2 regions of the Shewanella sp. SNU WT4 genome follow, and region 1 is predicted to be linked to the other one. Evidence: riboswitches for the same ligand, from Rfam matches in the RefSeq annotation. Region 1 holds a riboswitch; the other holds the start of a gene.
The links. Region 1 has a riboswitch for lysine ahead of lysC (lysine-sensitive aspartokinase 3). Riboswitches for the same ligand answer to the same signal wherever they lie in the genome.
Positions count from the first base shown of each region.

Region 2: another riboswitch for lysine. It lies ahead of FJQ87_RS14610 (Na+/H+ antiporter NhaC family protein); the one in region 1 lies ahead of lysC (lysine-sensitive aspartokinase 3).

Region 1 is NZ_CP041151.1:3,793,047-3,803,386, forward strand. It holds gene FJQ87_RS17120 (S9 family peptidase) at 1-331, shown strand, start outside; gene asnC (transcriptional regulator AsnC) at 385-849, opposite strand; gene rluA (bifunctional tRNA pseudouridine(32) synthase/23S rRNA pseudouridine(746) synthase RluA) at 918-1,595, opposite strand; gene FJQ87_RS17135 (hypothetical protein) at 1,709-2,014, opposite strand; gene FJQ87_RS17140 (S8 family serine peptidase) at 2,270-6,157, shown strand; gene lysC (lysine-sensitive aspartokinase 3) at 6,327-7,688, opposite strand; lysine riboswitch at 7,829-8,003, opposite strand; gene FJQ87_RS17150 (DUF3293 domain-containing protein) at 8,127-8,555, opposite strand; gene arcA (two-component system response regulator ArcA) at 9,147-9,863, shown strand; gene FJQ87_RS17160 (S9 family peptidase) at 10,104-10,340, opposite strand, start outside.
Region 2 is NZ_CP041151.1:3,247,858-3,258,197, reverse strand. It holds gene FJQ87_RS14650 (acyltransferase) at 1-153, opposite strand, end outside; gene tsaA (tRNA (N6-threonylcarbamoyladenosine(37)-N6)-methyltransferase TrmO) at 150-878, opposite strand; gene rcsF (Rcs stress response system protein RcsF) at 881-1,267, opposite strand; gene FJQ87_RS14635 (amidohydrolase family protein) at 1,321-2,523, opposite strand; gene FJQ87_RS14630 (amidohydrolase family protein) at 2,616-5,675, opposite strand; gene FJQ87_RS14625 (H-NS family nucleoid-associated regulatory protein) at 5,835-6,227, opposite strand; gene FJQ87_RS14620 (electron transfer flavoprotein subunit beta/FixA family protein) at 6,684-7,433, shown strand; gene FJQ87_RS14615 (FAD-binding protein) at 7,434-8,360, shown strand; lysine riboswitch at 8,451-8,647, shown strand; gene FJQ87_RS14610 (Na+/H+ antiporter NhaC family protein) at 8,744-10,306, shown strand.

The DNA.
Region 1 (10,340 bases):
GATGTTTGAAAAGGGCAATGTGGCTGAACGCTTAGGTTGGGGAAAACGCTATATGGAACAAGCCTTTGGTGGTTCAGAGTCAGAGATGAAACGCCACTCACCCGCCCATAATGCTGACAAGATAAAAGCGGGAGTCATGATAGTGCATGGCGGCCGTGACGAGCAGGCTCATTATGAAAATGCCTATGTGATGCGCGACGCCTTAAAGAAGGTCGGTAAAGATCCTGTCTGGGTGTGGAAAGAAACCGAAGGCCATGGTTTTTATGATGAAGACAACCGCAAAGATTTGTACATTCAAATGCAAAGCTTTTTGGGAAAATATCTGAATTAATTGAGCTAAGATCAAACACCGCGATGTTTATCGCGGTGTTTTTTTAAAGGCATTTAGGTAGGTTTTACCGCACGGCTGATAGGGTTTTGCAGACTGATTAAGGTTTCTGTCGATTGTATTTCATCAATGGACTGAATGCGGTTAATCAATACATGTTGCAAGCCATCAATCGACTGACACATGACTTTGACGAAAATACTGTAATGACCTGTGGTGTAATACGCTTCAACCACTTCTTCTAAGGCATTAAGCTTGGCAATCGCAGCGGGATAATCCCCGGCACTCTTTAAATTAATACCAATAAAACAGCAAACATCGTATCCCAGTGCTTTAGGATTCACTGAGATTTGCGCGCCGGTAATGATACCTGCTTGGCGCATTTTCTCGACCCGTACATGAATAGTGCCAGCGCTAACGCCAAAGCGCTTAGCTAATTCAGCAAAAGGGCTGCGCGCATCTTGCATCAAGGCTTCTAGAATTTGATTATCTAGCTGGTCGCGTTGAAATGAGTGATCAATAGTATTCATAGGGATTATTGATTTTCTTCTAATGTTTTTGTAGGGATATTACGAATTTAACAACCCTATTATTGATCAGCTTCAGCTTCCATAAAAGGGGCCGCTGCCGTAAAAGTTAGGACCTCACCTGAATAAGGGTGAGTTATCTGCAGTTCTGCCGCGTGCAATAACAACCTTGGCGCCAAGCGTTTTGCTAGCGGATCGGCATAAAAATTATCCCCAAGGATAGGGTGACCTATGGCCATCATATGCACCCGCAGTTGATGTGAGCGGCCTGTTATCGGCGTAAGCTTAACTAAGGTTGAGCGCTTGCCATAACTAATCACTTCATAATGGGTCAGGCTTGGTTTGCCTATCTTGTGATCAACCATTTGTTTAGGCCGATTTGGCCAATCACAAATCAGTGGATAATCAACGCTGCCTTGCGCTTGCTTCACGTGACCTGCCACCCGCGCATAATAGATTTTATGGGTTTCACGGTCGTGAAACTGCCGCTTTAATTCAATTTCTGCGCTCCGGCGTAGCGCTAATACTATGATGCCAGAGGTTGCCATATCGAGACGATGCACCACTTGCGCATTGGGATGTTCAGCTAACACGCGGCTATAAACACTGTCTTTATGGGCAAGCGCACGCCCAGGCACAGACAATAATCCTGACGGCTTATCGATAACTATGATGTCTTTGTCGCAGTGAACTTGAGATAACCACGGGTCGGTCGGTGGGCAATAGATAAAATCCGGCATAACTATACTCTGGCAAATAAGGCGGCGTCACGATACCCGCAGGACAAGCGAGTCGCAAGCAAAAGCTCGAAATTATCCGCTTAAGCTACACACAAGTCCCCGAGTCTAACCAATTACCAACCGCGTCCCGACATTTGCATGATGGCAAAAATCCAAATCACAAACGCCAAGGGTAAGTGCACTAAGGCATAAAAGGCCTGATCTAAGCGCTTAATTCCGGGCGAAAGCAAAATTAAGTAACCATGGCCCAGCACACTCACGGCAAAGGTGGCAAATAACGGGTACAGATACCAAGCAAAGGCCCCAGCCTCAGCCACAGATAACCATTGCCATACTGGGGTCAGTAACGCCCAAACCACCATGAATAGGCTGCACAAGGGCGGAACAGCTAGGCGGTAACTTTCAGGATAAGGATTCATAATGATGCCCATGGTTAGCAATGATGATAAATACCCCAGAGTGGAACGAAACCATTAAAAACACAACATAATTAACCATTCATTCACTTTTGTTGTTGCCCGATAATCCTCGCAAGTGTCCAGTTCTCTCCTAGAATTAAATCAAAGGAATGCAGTTGATATTAACAGGGTGAAATAACGACTATGGCGAGATTAATAAGCAAGGCGACACTAAGTAAGCGCAGCCGATTCGCCTTAGGATTATCGGCCATAATCATGACCCATAACGCCTTAACGCCTAATGCATTGGCTAATGATGCATTAGCCAATAGTGATAATGCCGCGCCCACTTATCTTGAAAGCGCCCCTGAAATATATCGCTTTTATGCCAAGCCACTCGCCAACAAAACCGCTGTGCAGACAAGTATTGCTGCCGATGTATCTACGCCGATTAAACCCTCCTATATTGTTGAGCTCACTGCCAAGCCAATGGCGATGCACGATAGCTTTAGGCAATCAAAAAGAGGTTACATCCAATCTGGCGGTATATCTTCACGCACTACCCTTCAAGTTCAGGCTCAAGCTCAAATTCAAGCAAATGCATTAGCACTGCAGCAAATTAACCAGCAACAGCAAAGTGTTATCAAGCAAATCCTTGGTAGCAAGGCGATGATTGAGCAGCAATATCACACGCTATTTAATGGCTTTAGCGCCCAATTATCAGTAAAAGAAGTCAATGCGTTACGCCAACATAGCGCTGTTAAAGCGGTTTATCCGGTGCGTTACTATCGCCAGTCCATGGATGCCGCTAATACCTTGATGAGTAGTCAATCCTTGTGGCAATTAGTCGGTGGCCAAAGCCGCGCGGCTGAAGGCATTAAGATTGCGATTATCGATAGCGGTATTACCCCTGAGCACCCGATGTTTTCTGGCACAGGGTTTAGCCCAAGTAGCCCTGCCAGCAATGATTACTGCAAAGCTAATCCTAACTTTTGTAATAACAAGATTACTGTCGCGCGCTGGTATCAACCTGACTTTAGTCTTTGCGCCGATGAACACTTAAGCCCAAGGGATTACAACGGCCATGGCACTCATGTGGCAGGCATAGCCGCCGGCAATCTAGTCAGCACCACGATTAGCGCTGACACCATTAGTTTATCTGGGGTCGCGCCTGGCGCTAGCCTCATGATTTACAAAGCCTTATTTAGCGGTGATGACTGCCAAGGTGCCATAGGTTCAGACACTATGCTGCTCGCGGCATTAGAGGATGCTGTCAATGATGGCAGTGATGTGATTAATAATTCTTGGGGCGGCGCGCCGGGAGAAGATCCTAATTCCAGCCCATATCAAAGCGTATTTCGCGCCGCGGAAGCGGCCGGTATTTTAATGGTAAGCGCTGCCGGTAACGATGGCACTATGGGCGCGAGTTCTATTAGTTGCCCAGCCTGCGTTGATGCGGGCTTAGCTGTGGCTAATACCAGCACAGGTAAAATCACCGCCCATTTACTGACGACTAACGGCAGAGAGCTTGCGGCCGTTGCTGGCGATGGCCCCATATTAAGCGCTAACCTTAATGCGCCGCTAATTCATGCCAGCGCCATCAGTGCCAATAATCGCGATGCTTGCAAGCCATTTGCGGCAGCAAGTTTTAATCAAGCCATAGTACTGGTTGAGCGCGGCACTTGTACCTTTGAGCAAAAAGCGGCCAATGTCAGTGCCGCTGGCGCGCGCATGCTATTAACTTATAACAATGTTAACAGTGCGCCCTTTACCATGTTTATGCCCCAAGCCAGTATCCCTGGTTTTATGGTATCGGCGCTTGATGGCCAATGGTTAGAGAGCAATCACACCTCAGGCAGCGCGGTCAGCATTCGCGCTAATTCGCAGCAACTTATCCAAGCAGAATTTGCTGATCAAGTGAATATTGATAGCGGTCAGGGCCCAGTCATAGGTCTTAACGCATTAAAACCAGAGCTTAGCGCGCCCGGTACGGATATTTTATCGGCCAATGAAGCGAGTGACTTTATTGAATTTACCGGTACTAGCATGGCGAGCCCACAAGTGGCTGGCGCTGGCGCCTTATTGATGGCGCGCTACCCGCAATTAAGCGTTAGCGCGATAAAAAGTATATTGGTTTCTAGCAGTAAATTTAGCGGATTAACCAGCGCCGATGGCAGCGATGTCACGCCCTTTGTTACTGGTGCAGGTCGCCTAGCTCTAGATAATGCCGCAAGCGCCCCTTTAAGTTTTGCAAGCTTAGCCATCATCAATGATGAGTGCACTTTTGACTGCGCCGCTAGCCTCACAATCTATAACCATAGCGCAACCGCGAGTAGCGTTAGTATCAGTAGCATCAGCAATCAACTGACTATCACACCTACCGCGACTAACATCACAGTTTCCCCCAATAGTAGTTATGAATTAGCGTTTAATGTCAGTACCTTAGAGGTCAGCAATAGTAACTGGCAATTTGGCCGGCTATTATTTACGCCAAATACGGGAGCAACGCAGCAATTACCACTCTTGCTTAAGTTTGGTAAAAATTCGCGCCCAGAAATACTCAGCTTTAGCAGCAATACAGCCACTCTTACCCCAGATGGCAGCGCCCGATTACGCTGGCAAGTCACTAATTTATTAGCTGCCAGCAATGTGACGTTAACGGCAGAGGCGCCCGCGAATCTTGTCTTTGATAGCCAAAGCGCGGCCATAAACTTACAAGATGGCCAAACTGACAATTTTAACGTCAGTGAGCGCTCCTTAAGTTGGCAGGGGCAATTAAGTAGTGGTGCGCTCGCTATTAGTCCTGCTGCCATGAGTTTGCCAAGTATCAGCGGCACAGTCGCGCCGCTGTCTTGCACTGGCAGTTGCGATGATGTGAGTTTCACCCTAACGACACCAAGCTTTAACTATCAAGGTGTTAACTATCAAGCCATCTCAGTATCTGATAACGGATTTGTGGTACCTGGCGATCACAACCTAAGCCATGACACCACCAACCAAGCCATACCTCAAGTGCAAACGCCCAATAATGTTATTGCCCCCTTCTGGACGGATTTTGATTTACAGGGATCTGCGGAAACCAGTGGCGGTAACATTTATAGCCGCACTATGACGTTTGCTGGCAATGATTATTTCGTGATTGAATGGGCAAATGCGGCGCTTTTTGACAATACCACTAACCAAACTTTTAGCTTTGCCCTCTGGCTTGGCTTAGGCGATCATCAACAAATTTATTTTAACTATATTAATGTCTCCAATGCGCCAAGTACGTTAACCATAGGCGCAGGAAATAGCCTCGGCACTCACGCAAGTCAGCAATATTATAATGGCGATGGCGTGTTACCCAATAATGGCGATGTGTGGGGACTCGCTTCTACCTCCCCAGGCGAACTGCAATTAAGTGTTGATGTCAGCCCCATCAATGTGGTGTTTCCAACGCCAGATACCGTCACGCTTAACGAAGATAGCTCGCTTGAATTTAATGTACTGACGAATGACAATCGCCTTGAGCAGCTACTGACAACCAAGCTTACTATTGGCAGTGATAACGCCACCGCCGTGCTGCCACTCGTTATAGTGCCAATGAGCACGTTTGAGCAAATTAGCATTAATAGTGCGCCAAGCCATGGCCAATTAAGTGTGATTAATGCAGGCACTGTGAGATACCAAGCGCAGGCCAATTACTTTGGCACCGACTCTTTTAGCTATATAGCAACCAACGCCAATAATGAGCCGAGCCAAGCCGTGACTGTGAATTTAGTGATTAACTCAGTCAATGATGCGCCAAGTGTTAACCCTGCGCCGTTAACGCAAACCGTCAATGCTGGCGCCAGTGTCACTATCAGTGCCAACGGCAGCGATATTGATGGCGATACACTCAGCTATCAATGGCAACAAGTATCAGGCTCGCAAGTGACTATTAATGTGGATGGCGCTGGCAAGCTAAGCTTTATCGCCCCAAGTTCTGGCCCGCTAAGCTTTGCGCTTAGCGCCAGTGACGGTAAGCAAAATTCGCCGCCAGTGACAGTTAGCATTAGTATCACGCCAGCGACTTCCCCACCGACTGATAATGGCGGAGGCGGAGGCGGTAGTATGGGGAGCGCCTTACTGCTGTTAGCCTGTTTATGGTTATTGAGGCAGATAAGATCGCCAGCCCTGCGCTAGTTTGATGGGTGTTAATTTGATTGATAATGGTTGGCTTCTGGAAAGCTGGGGGTAAGCTTAAAAGTATGAACTTACGGTTTTAAAAGAAGCGCTTGGCTCAGTAATAACTGAGCCAAGCGAATTAACTAAAACGATATTCGCTAAATACTAAATACATTAAGTTTATATCTTAAGCCGCATCAAATAAGCGTTGATGCAAGGTCGCGACTAATTGCGGCACATCGGCCTCTGCCACTAACACACATAAGTTATGTGGACTCGCGCCTTGGCAAACCATGCGCACATTAATGTTTTCCAGCACCTCAAAAACCAATTTGCACACCCCAGGAGTTGTCGCAATACGATTACCGACAATCGCGACTAACGCTAACCCCTGCTCAACTTGCACCCGGCAATGCTGAGCTAATTCAGTGAGTAAATGATCGCTTAGCAAGCCTTCACCACTCGAATCTGAACCGGTTTTATCTAAGGTAAGTGCCACGTTCACTTCTGAAGTAGTAATTAAATCAACGCTTATCTTATGACGCGCTAAGGTCGCAAAGGTTTCAGCTAAGAAGCCTCGAGCATGCAACATTTGTAAACTATGCAAATTTAATAAGGTTTGATCGCGCCTTACCGCAATGGCGCGATACAAAGGCGGATTATCAATGCGATTGCGTATCCAAGTGCCACCGCGCTCTGGTTCACGACTTGAACCCACAAACACTTCAATACCGCGGCGCACCGCAGGTAAAATGGTGGCAGGATGGAGTACTTTGGCGCCAAACGTCGCCATTTCCGCCGCTTCATTAAAGCTGATTTCAGCCAGCGGCTTGGCATTAGCCGCAAGCCTTGGGTCAGTGGTATAAATACCCGCAACATCGGTCCAAATTTCAACCGCGTTGGCACCTAAGGCTTCAGCTAATAACGCCGCTGAGTAATCACTGCCACCGCGACCTAAGGTAGTAGTCATGCCGTGATCATCACTGCCAATAAAGCCTTGAGTGACGACCACTTGCTTATCGAAAAGAGGCGCTAAATGTAATTGCGCCAACTGAGCTATCATATCAATTTGTGGCTCAGCGCGGCCAAAGTGACTGTCTGTGCGCAGAATTTGCCGCACATCGAAACTAATCGCATTTACGCCTAATTCTCTTAAGGTGGCGGCAAACAATTGTGATGAACACAATTCGCCGCACGCGAGCAACTCATCTTTAAGCGCTTTAGTGCTATCTATTAATAAGCGCTCGCTCAATACGGCAATGCGACTTAATAGACCATCGATAGCGGCGGCAACATCGTTGGGACGATGCAGCGCATCTAAGATTTTATATTGAATGGCGGCGATATCTTTTAATAGCTTAAAGCGCTGCTCATCATCTGTCACAGTCGTTAATTCGACTAACAGATTAGTGACTCCCGCGGCCGCGCTCACCACCACTACACGGCGACTCGCATCATTTAAAATTATCTTGGCACTGAATGTTAAGGCATCGCTATTGGCAAGGGATGTGCCGCCAAACTTAGCGACTACTAGTTTATCGATAGACATAAATCACCCTCCAACCTATGAGCGAGGATAGACAATATATTGAGATTGTTAGACATAACACACTCCGAACCCAAAAATGTTCGAAGAGCCTGGGGCGAAATGAGATCAACAGCCTGCCAAAGCAACAGAAGGAGATAATTGCCACCAGAAGCTCTCCACCTAAACTCAGGTGACAATCAGTGGGATTCAGCCCACTTGACCGCAATCAGCACTCACATTCGTGCGTCTCACTCGGCGTTGCTCCCCCTTCGCAATAATAATCAGGGAATGTGCCCTTATTATTGCGTACCTGGTCAACGCGCCTCTTCTGAATGTTCATTACAATGAACACCTGAACGTTAACAATTGTTTATACTCGAGGTCAACAAAAAACAAAGAAGGTCAAAAAATAACTTGTGTTGATGATCAATAGAAAATTAACAATGCCCAGATTAAGTGTCAGCTATAGCTAGGTAACTCATTGACTAAGGTTACGCGCTCACTAAAAGCGCCTAAATCAAGCCGAGAATTAGCATCGCTACAGCTAAATAACCCCAGACGATTACCACTCACATAATAAATGGCTAATTGTTGCCAACGCCGCCCCAAATCTAAGGCTTCAGCTAAAGGTAAAATTACCGCCCAACTCGCCTCAACATGAGATAAATCTGGGCTAGCCCCAAGAATGCGCCGATATGGCACTCTTAGCTCATCAATATCTTGTTGCAATTGCCTATCATAGAGGCGGTTTTGACCGGGTAAATGAGGTACACCTAAAGGGTTGGCCGCGGTAATAATGGCAAAATCAATACTGGGGGTTAGCGCTTGTGTTAATAAGAACACACTACTCTGATAAGCCCGCCACAGCTCAATTGTGATCTGTGTCATAGACAAAAACCTTTTAATGAACAAAAATGCATCCACAGTTTAGTCTGCTTTAGCAGCAAATTCAGAAAAACTGGCTCAAGCTCACTATGGCAACCCCTTGGTCATGGTGCTTTTGCAAACAATTTTTGCAAAAATTGATTAAGATTACGTCACTTCATGATTTTTTTAACAATTAATTTGTTAACAAATGCCTAAAACGAGTACACTATTAGGGTTGATTAGCTAACCACCATCCTAGGGCGTCAACACCGACACTCACATTTCACGAATCGGTTTAAAAGGATGGCAACTCAGTTGCAATGAAACTCACTTTTGAATTGATGATTTAATAACCTTCACAAACCTACAACTGTGAGGGAACTTATTTCGTTAATTGTTACTCGAAGTGTAAGCAACTATCGTATTTTCCCTGGGAGTTTCAAAAAACTCCATGGATATTGCAGATTTTACTAACCTTATACAGTGCTGTTTAGCCCCTTCAATTATTGATAGGGACTGGCTAGTTGTTATTGCAATTTAGCTGAGTGAAATATTGACTCGTGACTGTTTATCGTTAGCGATAATTTGATTAAATTTTTTTAGGTAAATGACATGCAAAACCCGCACATTCTGATCGTTGAAGATGAAGCAGTTACCCGCAATACGCTGAGAAGTATTTTTGAAGCAGAAGGATATGTGGTAACTGAGGCCAATGATGGCGCAGAAATGCATAAAGCCCTGCAGGAAAATAAAATCAACCTGGTGGTGATGGATATTAACTTGCCTGGTAAAAATGGTTTGCTGTTAGCGCGCGAATTGCGTGAAATCAACAACATTGGCCTGATTTTCTTAACTGGCCGTGACAATGAAGTTGATAAAATCTTAGGTTTGGAAATTGGCGCTGATGATTATATCACTAAGCCATTCAACCCAAGAGAATTGACCATTCGTGCTCGCAACCTGCTGACTCGCGTAAGCAGCACTGGCCAAGACGTTGAAGAAAAGAGTTCAGTTGAATTCTACCGCTTCAATGGCTGGTCTTTGGAAATCAACAGCCGCTCATTAGTGAGCCCGCAGGGCGAATCATACAAGCTGCCACGCAGTGAGTTCCGCGCTATGCTGCACTTTGTTGAGAACCCAGGTAAGATTCTGAGCCGCGCTGACTTACTGATGAAGATGACTGGTCGTGAGCTTAAGCCACACGATCGTACTGTTGACGTGACGATTCGTCGTATCCGTAAGCATTTCGAAAGCCAGCCTGATACTCCAGAAATCATCGCCACCATTCATGGTGAAGGCTACCGTTTTTGCGGTAACTTAGAAGATTAATCACTTAGGTGATACAAAAAGCCGCTATGATTAGCGGCTTTTTATTGGCTTACATTTAGGTTTTTGTTTAAAGCTTTTATTAATGAAGCCTTTAAGCCCTTATTAAGTCAGTCATTAAGCAAAGAATTAAGCCAGAAAACTAACTCTGAAAATAATCGCTAAAAATAATCGCCAACGATAAACGTTATTAAAGCGGCGATTAGCCGCCTTAATACTTTAAGCTAAACGCCTTAGGGCAGTTTATAACTCACGGTCAAGAAAATCCGCAATCGATAGATATAAATGACTGCGCACCGCATTGCCCTGCATTGAATGCTTTGAGCCAGGATAATCAATCATTTGGAATAACTTGCCTTGATCTTGTAAGGCCTTATAAACCCGCGTGCTATTTTCAAACAACACATTATCATCCGCCATACCGTGATACATCAATAAACCTCTGTCATATTGGCCCACATAAGGCAATACCGAGGCGCG
Region 2 (10,340 bases), 550 kb from region 1:
GGTTTCAAGGGCCATCAACTGCGCTTGCACTTGCTCTTGCCAAGGCTTAGCCCAAGCCAAGTGCTTAGGTTTTAGGGAAAAATACAGCCATGGCATCCAAGATAAGCGTTTTTTATGCTGAGTTTGGTAGTCAGGTTTAGCAACTTCACTCATGACTTAGCTAACGCCTGCGCTGGGATCACGGCAGTCACTAAGGCGTTACCCCCATCCATTTGCCATAAAATGTCTAAATCATAAAGCGCGACTTGATAGCCTTTGGCATCATCTTTTGCTTTTTTATAGGCCGGGCGCGGGTCTTGAGCGAGAACCGCTTCAATTAGGCTCACTAAATCTGGTCTATCTTCGCTCTTGGCATAACCCAGAGCTTGTTCTTTAGCATCGCGAGTAAAAGACACGTTAATTTGCAGCGGCGCGTCATGAGCTATGCCGCCTTTGGCATCAACAATGGCATCAGAAAACGGAATATAGGGCTTAATATCTACCACTGGCGTGCCATCGAGTAAGTCCATGCCGGAAATTTCTAAGCACACTTTGCCTTTACGTTTGACTATGCCGTGCAGTTTTACCACGGACTGACCTATGCCGTTGGGTCTAAAGGTTGAGCGGGTGGCAAACACGCCCATTTTTTCATTGCCGCCTAAGCGCGGTGGTCGCACTGTGGGTTTCCAGCCTTGAGCTAAGTTTTCATGAAAACAAAATAGCAGCCAAATATGGCTATATTGCTCGATACCGCGCACGCAATCGGCATGATTAAAGGGATCCACTAATTCAACATAACCGCGGGCAGAGACTAATCCCGGCTGTCTTGGTATACCAAATTTTTGTTTATACGGGGTATGGCATACCGCCACGGCTTGTAACTGACTTGCAAACGACATGATTAATCTTCTTGTGGTTGAACCTTGATGGCTTGACCTAAACATTGAATGCGTGACACGCAACCTTCAGCTTCATTGGTAAAAGTAACGCAATTATTGAGCATTACGCCATTGGCGCCGACATCAGCCGCTTGGCGTCTTAATTCGGTGCGCGCTTCTGCCATAGTCGCAGGTGGCGAGTTAGCTTCTAACTGACAAGATTCGCCAGCGACCATTTTTACACGCTCAAATAAGCCGTTAGGTGCTTGGTCGCGAGTATAAAGCGTGACATCACCCGCTTTGAAATAATCATCAATGGCTTTACCACTAAGATTAGATTGAAAACTATAGTCGCCAGCGCAGCCACTAAGCAGCACTAAGCTTGCGGCCAAAAGAGTGATGTTTCGCATTAGAAATTCCCGTCAATGGGTCGGGGAGTTAAGCTCCCCAAGAAGTGATTAGTTTAGCGATTCAAGTACTTTTGATAAAGCTGCTTGTGGCGGTTATTTAAATCCACTAAGCGACCATCGATAAATAGCGCTTCAACGCCGTGCTGTTTGGGGTCAAAAATATCGCCTTTACTGATGACCAGATTGGCGCGATAGCCAGGCGCCAATACGCCCATATCTTGTTGCCCCAACATGATGGCAGCATTCACTGTAATGGCTTGCAAGCTAAGCTCAGAGCTGAGGCCATGGCTAATGGCCTGCGCCGCGGCAAAGGGTAAATTACGGGTATCCCAGTCGCCACTAAAGCCGATAGCAAAGGGCAGGTTAGCGGCCGCTAATAAACTCGGTATGCGGTAAGGTAAGTCTATGGGGTCATCATGGCGCAGCGGCATAGATAACATGTGGGTATATATGACAGATGCATTGATTTCGTTAAGAATATCGGCGGCGCGCCAGGCATCATAGCCGCCAACTATGATGAGTTTTAAGCCATATTGGCGCGCCAATGCCGCCGCTGACTCTATGCTATTAAGTTTATCGGCATGGACAAATAAACTGGCGCGCCGCTCAAATAAGGGCTGCATAGCGTCATAGCTTTGCTGTTTTTGCGCTAAGGCGCCGGCTTTGGCAGCTTGATAATAATGAAAGCTCGCTGCAAAGTTTTTATGAATATCGCTGATTTGCTCGTTAAGCTCAGTGGCTTGTTTTTCGCGCTCTTCCTGTGTTGCCGCTGGCGCATCTATCGCTGGCCACACTAAGTGCTGCCCTGTTGCGGCGACTTTGGCATCATCTATGGTCCAAGCATCGAGATTTACCAGCACGCTTTGGCCAACTAAGCCGTTACCTGCTGGCACAATGTGGGCGTGAGTAATGCCATTGGCGCGCACTGTGGGGATAATTTCAGAATCCGCATTAAAGGCGGTGGCGGATGAGATTTCGGGATTAAAACTGCCAATTTCGCCGCTATCAACGGTGGAGCGCACCATAGATATTTCATTCAGGCCAATTTGGGTATTAAGGGCGATTAATCCGGGGTAAATATGTTTGCCACTGACATCTATGACTTCGGCGTTATTGGCGGCTAACTGCTTACCCATAGCGACTATTTTGCCGTGTTCAATCAGTAAATCTGTATTTATCAGCACGCCATCGGCGGCGGTGTAAAGCGTACCACCTTTAAGCAATAACGCTTGAGTTTGCGGCGGCGCGGGCACCATGTCATAGCCGAATGCGAGTGGTGATACACAAGTTAGCAGCAGGCATGCTAGCAAATATGAGGGTAAGCATGAGATTCGCTTAAATTTAGCCATTAGTGATGACCTCCGTTAAACAGATTTTGCGCATGGTTAAATTGATAATGGCTATCGCACTGCCAATCAGGTTCAGCGATGTCAACTTCAGGTTCACCGTCTTTGCGCTTATCATCGGCATTAAGCACTTGTTGGATTAATTGCTCTTTTTCTATGATCATGGCTTGCTCAAGCTGCTGATGTTCTTGACGGTCAAAGTAGCGGCGGCCATCAATCCACACGGCCTGTGTTTTGGCGTAAACCGATAAAGGGTTGTTGTTCCATAACACTAAGTCTGCATGTTTACCCACCTCGATTGAACCCACAAGTTTATCTACCCCAAGCTGCTTAGCTGGGTTAATGGTCACCATGTTCCAAGCTTCCATTTCTGTCATGCCGCAATACATAATGGATTTAGCGGCTTCCTGATTAAGGCGGCGCTGCATGCTGTAGTCATCTGAATTTAATGAGGTTACTACGCCTTTGTTGTTAAGCATGCAGGCGTTTTGCGGTATAGCATCAAAGACTTCAAACTTATAAGCCCACCAATCAGAAAAGGTTGAAGCCCCTGCGCCCGCGGCGGCTAATTCATCGGCCACCTTATAGCCCTCTAACACATGGGTGAAGGCGCTAATGCTAAAACCATAGCTTTGGGATAAGCGTAAAAACATCAAAATCTCTGATTGCACATAGGCGTGCACATGGACTTGGCGTTTACCGTTAATAATTTCAGCGATAGCTTGTAAGCGATAATCAATGGCGGGCGCTGGTACTTGTTTTTGCTCGCTGGCGCGCAGTGCATTCCAAGCCTGATGCTTAGCCTGATATTGCTTGGCGGCCTCAAAGGCATCCACCATGACACTTTTTACCCCCATGCGGGTTTGCGGAAAGCGGGTGACAAACTCATCCCCCCAATGACTTTGCTTAACGTTCTCACCTAGGGCCAATTTAATGGCGGCCGGGGCTTCAGTGAATTTAAGCCCTTCAGCGCTTTGACCCCATCGCAATTTAATCAACTGCGCTTGACCACCAATCGGATTAGCGCTGCCATGGAGTATTTGACTGCTGGTCACGCCGCCTGCCAGTGACTGGTAAATATTGATGGAATCAGGATTTAGCACATCGGCAATGCGCACTTCTGCAGTCACAGCATCTGTGCCTTCATTGGTGCCGCCATTAAGCGCAATATGAGAATGCTCATCAATGATGCCAGCGCTTAGGTGCATGCCACTAGCATCAAGGCGCTTAAAGCCTGACGGAGTTGCTAATTGCTGGCCGATAGCTGTGATTTTGCCATCGCTAATCAGCACATCGGTATTGGTTAACACCCCCTCTTTGGCTGATGTCCATACGCTGGCACCTAGGATATGCAGTTTCTCAAACTGAGGTACGGCTTCTCTGCCATAGGCGCCGTTGGGGGAGGTGAGCTTAGGTGCGCCAAAGACTTGCGCCGCGTGATCATGGCTTGAGGCGTCAAGCGCGGCGCTATTGGTTTGTGAGTCAAGTTCAGCAACACCAGCAACAGGCTCAGGGCTACCGTCCGGCAGCAACACGCGCCCATGCACGCCTGAGTCATCAAACCATAAACTGAAACGATACATTTTATGATTTTGCTCTATGGCGGCGGCAAAACTTAAATGATTTTGGTTGAGAGTTGGCGCGAGTAAATCAATCGTCTCTTCACCTGCTTGCAAATAACTGCTGGATAATTGTGTGGGATTAAGCGTGAGTTCTAGGCTGATATCGGCAAATTGTAATTGATAATCGCCAGCTAATTTGCGCTGCGCTAATGTGACTTGATTAAAATTGGGCTGCCCTTGTAAATACACACCAACAATTTCGCCATCTATGAATATATCGCCTTTAGCGACTACTATATCGGCCATAAAACCTGGGGCCAGTTTTCCGACGTTATCATCTATGCCTATCATGGCGGCGGGCGTCGAAGTTAAGGCGGCGAGAGCATCTTGGGCAGCTAGGCCAGATTTTACTGCCAACTGCACTCTTGGCCAAAAGTCTTTGGCATCAATAGCATGTTGGGTAAAAGCAAAGGGGATGTTAGCTTTGGCTAAAAAACTTGGATTACTCGGGGCGCTGTGCCAATGACGTAATTGCTCTAATGAAGTATCTAACGCAATATTGCTGTCTTGCACATTCGGCGCCTGCGGGAAATTAAGCGGAACGATAAAGCTCGCCTTTAATGCTTTTATTTCATCGATGCGCGCATATTCTCGCCCCGAGGCCACTAATACTGTGGTTAATTTGGGTTCCGCGAGTAAGCGGCCGGCTCTTAATACGTTATTAAGATCGCCAGCATTAACAATCCAAGTATTTGACCATTGGTTCGCTATGGCCTGCCAAGCGCTATTAACTGTGGTGTTTTCTGGGGATTGATTAAACTTAAGTTTATTAACATTGTCTTTTAGCCATTGGCCATAGGTTAAATTCTGGCGAATTAATGCCATGGTACCCATTAATGATTCAGGGTAAGCCATAGGCGATGAACCTTTATTGAAGGATATTAATGAATTGCTATAAGGTTTAAGAATGGTTTTAATAGTTGCCAGTGGCGCTAATGATACGGCGACGGCCTGACCTTGAAATATACCGTCTTGTTTAGCAATTTGCACACTAGTGAAACCGTTTTGTTGCCATTTTTTAGCATTATCAACATTAGGGGCGAAATGATGCAGCCATTGCTCTTGTGCATGAACGGCTGAATTAGGCGCCTGCCCGCCTAAAGTGTTAATGGAATAAACCGGAGGACTGGTCTCTGGGTATTGATAATTAAATTCGATGCCATATTCACTGAAAGGATCAATAAAACCTGGTAGTAAAGAATAGCCTTGCATATTAATAATTTGAGCGCTAGGAGGAATAGCTTCATTGGCAACAATATCAATAATTTTATTACCCGCTATTAATAAGGTGGCATTAGTGCGCTTTTCTGTTGCTGACAGATAAATATCAGCATGGCTAAGGGCTGTCACTAAGGGGGCGTCTGTGGTTAGAGGCTGTTTAGCAAATGTTGCTAAACTCAACAGACATAAACTGATTAACCAATAACGACGAGAGCTCATAAGGAGTGCTAGTTAGCTGTAAATGTGTGGCAGATGTTAACGGACTTGAAGTGGAATTGGTATCTTATGTCGAGTTTAATTGTAACTATTTTATACAAATTAATAGATACAAAAAAACCCACCTATGGGTGGGTTTTTAGTGGTATCACAACTTAATGGTTAGATTAAGAAGTCATCCATATTACGGCCTTTGCTTACTTCATTAGCGAACACTTTAGGCATACGGCCTTGGCCGGTCCAAGTAATCACTTCGCCGCCAACAGTAATAGTATATTTAGCTGGGCGAGGGGCGCGCTTCTTGGTTTGAGTCTTAACAGCAACAACGCCTAAATCGTCAATTGATAAACCCACTTCCAGCATTTGCTTGCGGATTTCTTCAATTTTAGCGATACGCTCTGCCATTAATGCATTTTCTTCTTCAGCACTTGCTTCACGATCAGCAATAATAGCGTGCAGTTTTTCAGCCACTTCACGTAATTCATCTAAAGATAAATCTTTTACGTTGGCTTTGAAGCGACGAGCATGGGTTAGTACTTCTAAGAATTCACTCATAGGTTTTCCACTCAATTCATTTATTTATGATTATAACAACTGGGTAAATAATAGAAACTTATAAGATAGTAATCAAATAAAACTTAATTAAAAACATAAAAAAAAGATAATAAATTATAAAAAGTCGGCGTTATTGCAGGAATGCTATCATTAAATACGCTAAATAAGATTATTTTAAGGCATCAATGAGTCACATCTGCTGAATTTGGCTATTTAAATCCTGAATAAGCTTTCATCAAAAAGTGGCTAAGGTCACTCTAAAAATGACTTAATTTATTATTAAGTCATCATTTCTTTTTTATCTCTTGGTTTATCTCAGTGGCGAATATTGCAAATTAACATCTTGTTAACTCTAGTTGACGTTAACGTCAACAATGCGTAAAGTGATACTCATAGATAGAACAGGCATAGCAAAGCTTTGCTGGAACTTTTTTAAAGCACAATAAAGGATGAACCATGAAAATTTTGGTGCCGATTAAGCGTGTGGTGGATTCAAACGTCAAAGTAAGAGTCTTAAGTGACGGCTCAGGCGTTGATACCAATCACTTAAAAATGGCCATGAACCCATTTTGTGAAATAGCGGTTGAAGAGGCTGTACGTTTAAAAGAAGCTGGCGTTGCGACGGAAGTCGTCGTAGTCACTGTCGGTGATAAAGCGTGCCAAGAACAAATTCGCTCCGCCATGGCTTTAGGCGCTGATCGCGGTATTCATGTAGAAGCACTAGATACTTTATTACCAATCGATATCGCCAAATGTTTAGTGGCAGTGCAGCAACAAGAGCGTGCCGACTTACTGTTATTAGGTAAGCAATCCATTGATGGCGACAATAATCAAACGGCGCAAATGGTCGCGGCCTTATTAGATATTCCTCAAGCTTGTTTTGCCTCTGTGGTTAAACATGAAGGTGGGCAATTATTGGTAACTCGTGAAATCGATGGTGGCTTGCAGCATCTGAGTCTGCCATTGCCGGCCGTAGTGTCAGCGGATTTACGCTTAAATGAGCCAAGATATGCCAAATTACCCGATATTATGAAAGCTAAGCGTAAGGTGCTTGACGTGTTTAGCCTTGAGGCTCTTGGGGTGACCTTAAAAGCTCATCAGCAAGTGATTAATGTAAAGGCGCCAGCCCAAAGACAAGCAGGCGTAATGCTAAGCTCGGTGGCTGAGCTGGTGGAAAAATTAAAGCATGAAGCAAAGGTGATCTAAATGGCCATACTCCTGATAGCAGAACATGATAACGTCTCGCTCAAAGCCGATACCGCCAAAGCCTTAACCGCCGCTAAAGCCATGGGCGCAGATATCCATGTATTAGTCGCAGGCTTTGAATGTAGCGAAGTGGCTAAATATGCTGCGAAATTGGTGGGCACTGCGCAAGTGTTAGTGGCCGATAACGCCGTTTACGCAAAGCAATTACCTGAAAACCTTAGTAAGTTAATTGTCGATATCGCCGCGAATTACACTCACATAGTGGCATCAGCGTCTAGCATAGCCAAAGACTGTTTACCTCGAGTGGCGGCGTTACTGGATGTCGCGCAAGTGTCTGAAATTATCGAAGTGCTTGATAAAGATACCTTCGTGCGTCCAATTTATGCGGGTAATGCCTTAGCGACAGTTAAAAGCTTGGACGCCGTCAACGTCATTACTGTGCGCGCTAGTGCGTTTGCTGCCAGTGCGAGCCAAGATAGCCAAGCGCCTATTCAAGCGCTTGATAAAGTGTTTGCGCCTATGAGTCAGTGGTTATCCCAGGAATTAACAGTGTCAAGCCGCCCAGAACTTGCTAGTGCCAACATAGTGGTCTCTGGTGGACGCGGTGTGGGTAGTCGTGAGAACTTTGCTTTGCTTGAGCAATTGGCCGATAAGTTAGGGGCGGCGCTCGGTGCCTCGCGCGCGGCCGTGGATGCGGGTTTTGTGCCTAACGATTTACAAGTCGGTCAAACCGGTAAAATTGTGGCGCCAAGCCTCTATATTGCTGTCGGTATTTCGGGTGCAATTCAGCATTTAGCCGGTATGAAAGACTCAAAAGTGATAGTTGCCATCAACAAAGATGCCGACGCGCCGATTTTTCAAGTGGCTGATTACGGATTAACCGCTGACTTGTTTGAAGCTATCCCTGAGTTGATTAATTCCATTTAATCTGTGACATTAGTCACGTTAAGCGGTATTGGGTTAGCAATTGCAATACCGCTTATGTTTTTATGTGCGTCACGTCGTTTTTCAGACGTCCTTTGAAGTAGAGGTTGCGCTAGCTAAAAGTAGTGAACATTAGGGTGATGCCTAAGAGTGTTCATAAAAGGAGTTAGCGCCGAAGTAGTTGTACTCATCAAGGTCGGCTGCTGGGGTTGTGTCCGAAAGGAGCAACACTGCCATAGTATTCCTGTCAGGGTGACGGGGTTTATTTACTATGGAGCGCTATTGATAGGACAGGTGTTTGATCACTCATAATCATCCCGATTATTTGAGTGATACTGTGTCACCAGTTCAGTTGCCTCCATTCGTATTCAGCGAAGACAATAATAATGACAGTATTAACTTATGCCGATTCGGCACTTTCACTTTTGCCTCCTGTGGTTGCAATCTTACTGGCGGTAATTACCCGCAGAGTATTAGTTTCCCTTGGTGTGGGTATTATCTTGGGCAGCTTACTGCTCACCGATTTCACCCCTCTGACCAGTGCCAGTTATCTTGCGAGTAAAGTTACTGCGCTGGTATGGGTTGATGGCGCATTCAACAGCTGGAATTTATATATTCTGGGCTTCTTAGTTCTGCTTGGCATGATCACCGCATTGATTACTGTCAGTGGCGCCGCTCGCGCCTTTGCTGATTGGGCGCGCGCGCGTATTCGCAGCAAACGTGACGCCAAATTATTAACCATATTGCTAGGCTGTGTGGTGTTTATTGATGACTACTTCAACTCACTGGTCGTGGGTAGTGTGTGTCGTCCGTTAACTGACCGTTATTATGTGTCGCGGGCTAAATTAGCCTATCTGCTTGATTCTACTGCGGCGCCTGTGTGCGTGATTTCGCCTGTGTCTAGCTGGGGCGCTTATATTATTGCCTTGATTGGCGGTATTTTAACGACTCATGGCATTGCCGATTCTGGTCATTTAAGTATCTTTATCCAAATGATACCAATGAACTTCTACGCCATTTTCGCCTTGTTACTGCTGATTTGTGTGGCCATGTTTGGCCTAGATATCGGCCCTATGCGTCGCCATGAGCAGCTGGCACAAAAAGGTGAGCTGTGGGATGAAAGCAAAGGTACGCCGCCAGGCGCCAATATGGATTTACCTGAGGCAGATACCGGTAAAGTACTGGGGTTATTCTTACCTATTGGCTCATTAGTTGCCGCCACCTTGTATTTTATGGTGAGCTCTGGCGCCGACGTATTGACTGAAAAAGGTATAGCTTTTGATATCATCAAAGCCTTTGAAAATACTTCAGTAAGTTCATCGTTATTCTTTGGTGCCTGTTTTGGTTTTGTGGTCACTCTGATTGGCGTGATGATGCAGAAGGTAGATACCAAGTTAGTGCTTAAGGGTATGACTCAAGGCGCGCTGTCTATGCTGCCTGCAATTTATATCTTACTGTTCGCTTGGACTATTGCTGGCGTAATTGGTCAGTTAGAAACAGGTAAGTACATGGCAAGCTTAGCTAATGGCAATATTCCATTTGCCATGTTGCCAGCAGTAATGTTTGTATTGGCAGGCTTAACCGCTTTTGCTACTGGCACTAGCTGGGGCACCTTTGGCATTATGTTGCCAATTGCCGCCGATATGGCCATGGGTAGCCATGTGAGCATGATGCTACCTATGTTAGCCTCAGTGTTAGCGGGCGCCGTGTTTGGCGATCATTGTTCACCGATTTCTGATACCACGATTTTGTCGTCCACAGGCGCGGGTTGTCATCATATTGATCACGTAGTGACTCAGTTGCCTTATGCGCTGATAGTGGCTGTGATCAGCATGATAGGTTATACCGTACTTGGTTTCACTGAATCTGTGGCGGCGGGTTTTGCCACTTGTAGCGTCTTGTTTGTCTTGAGTGTGATTGCCCTTAAAATTAAGGTAGGTCGCAGTTAAGCGCTTGGTTTAGAACACGATTCAAGCCGTAATC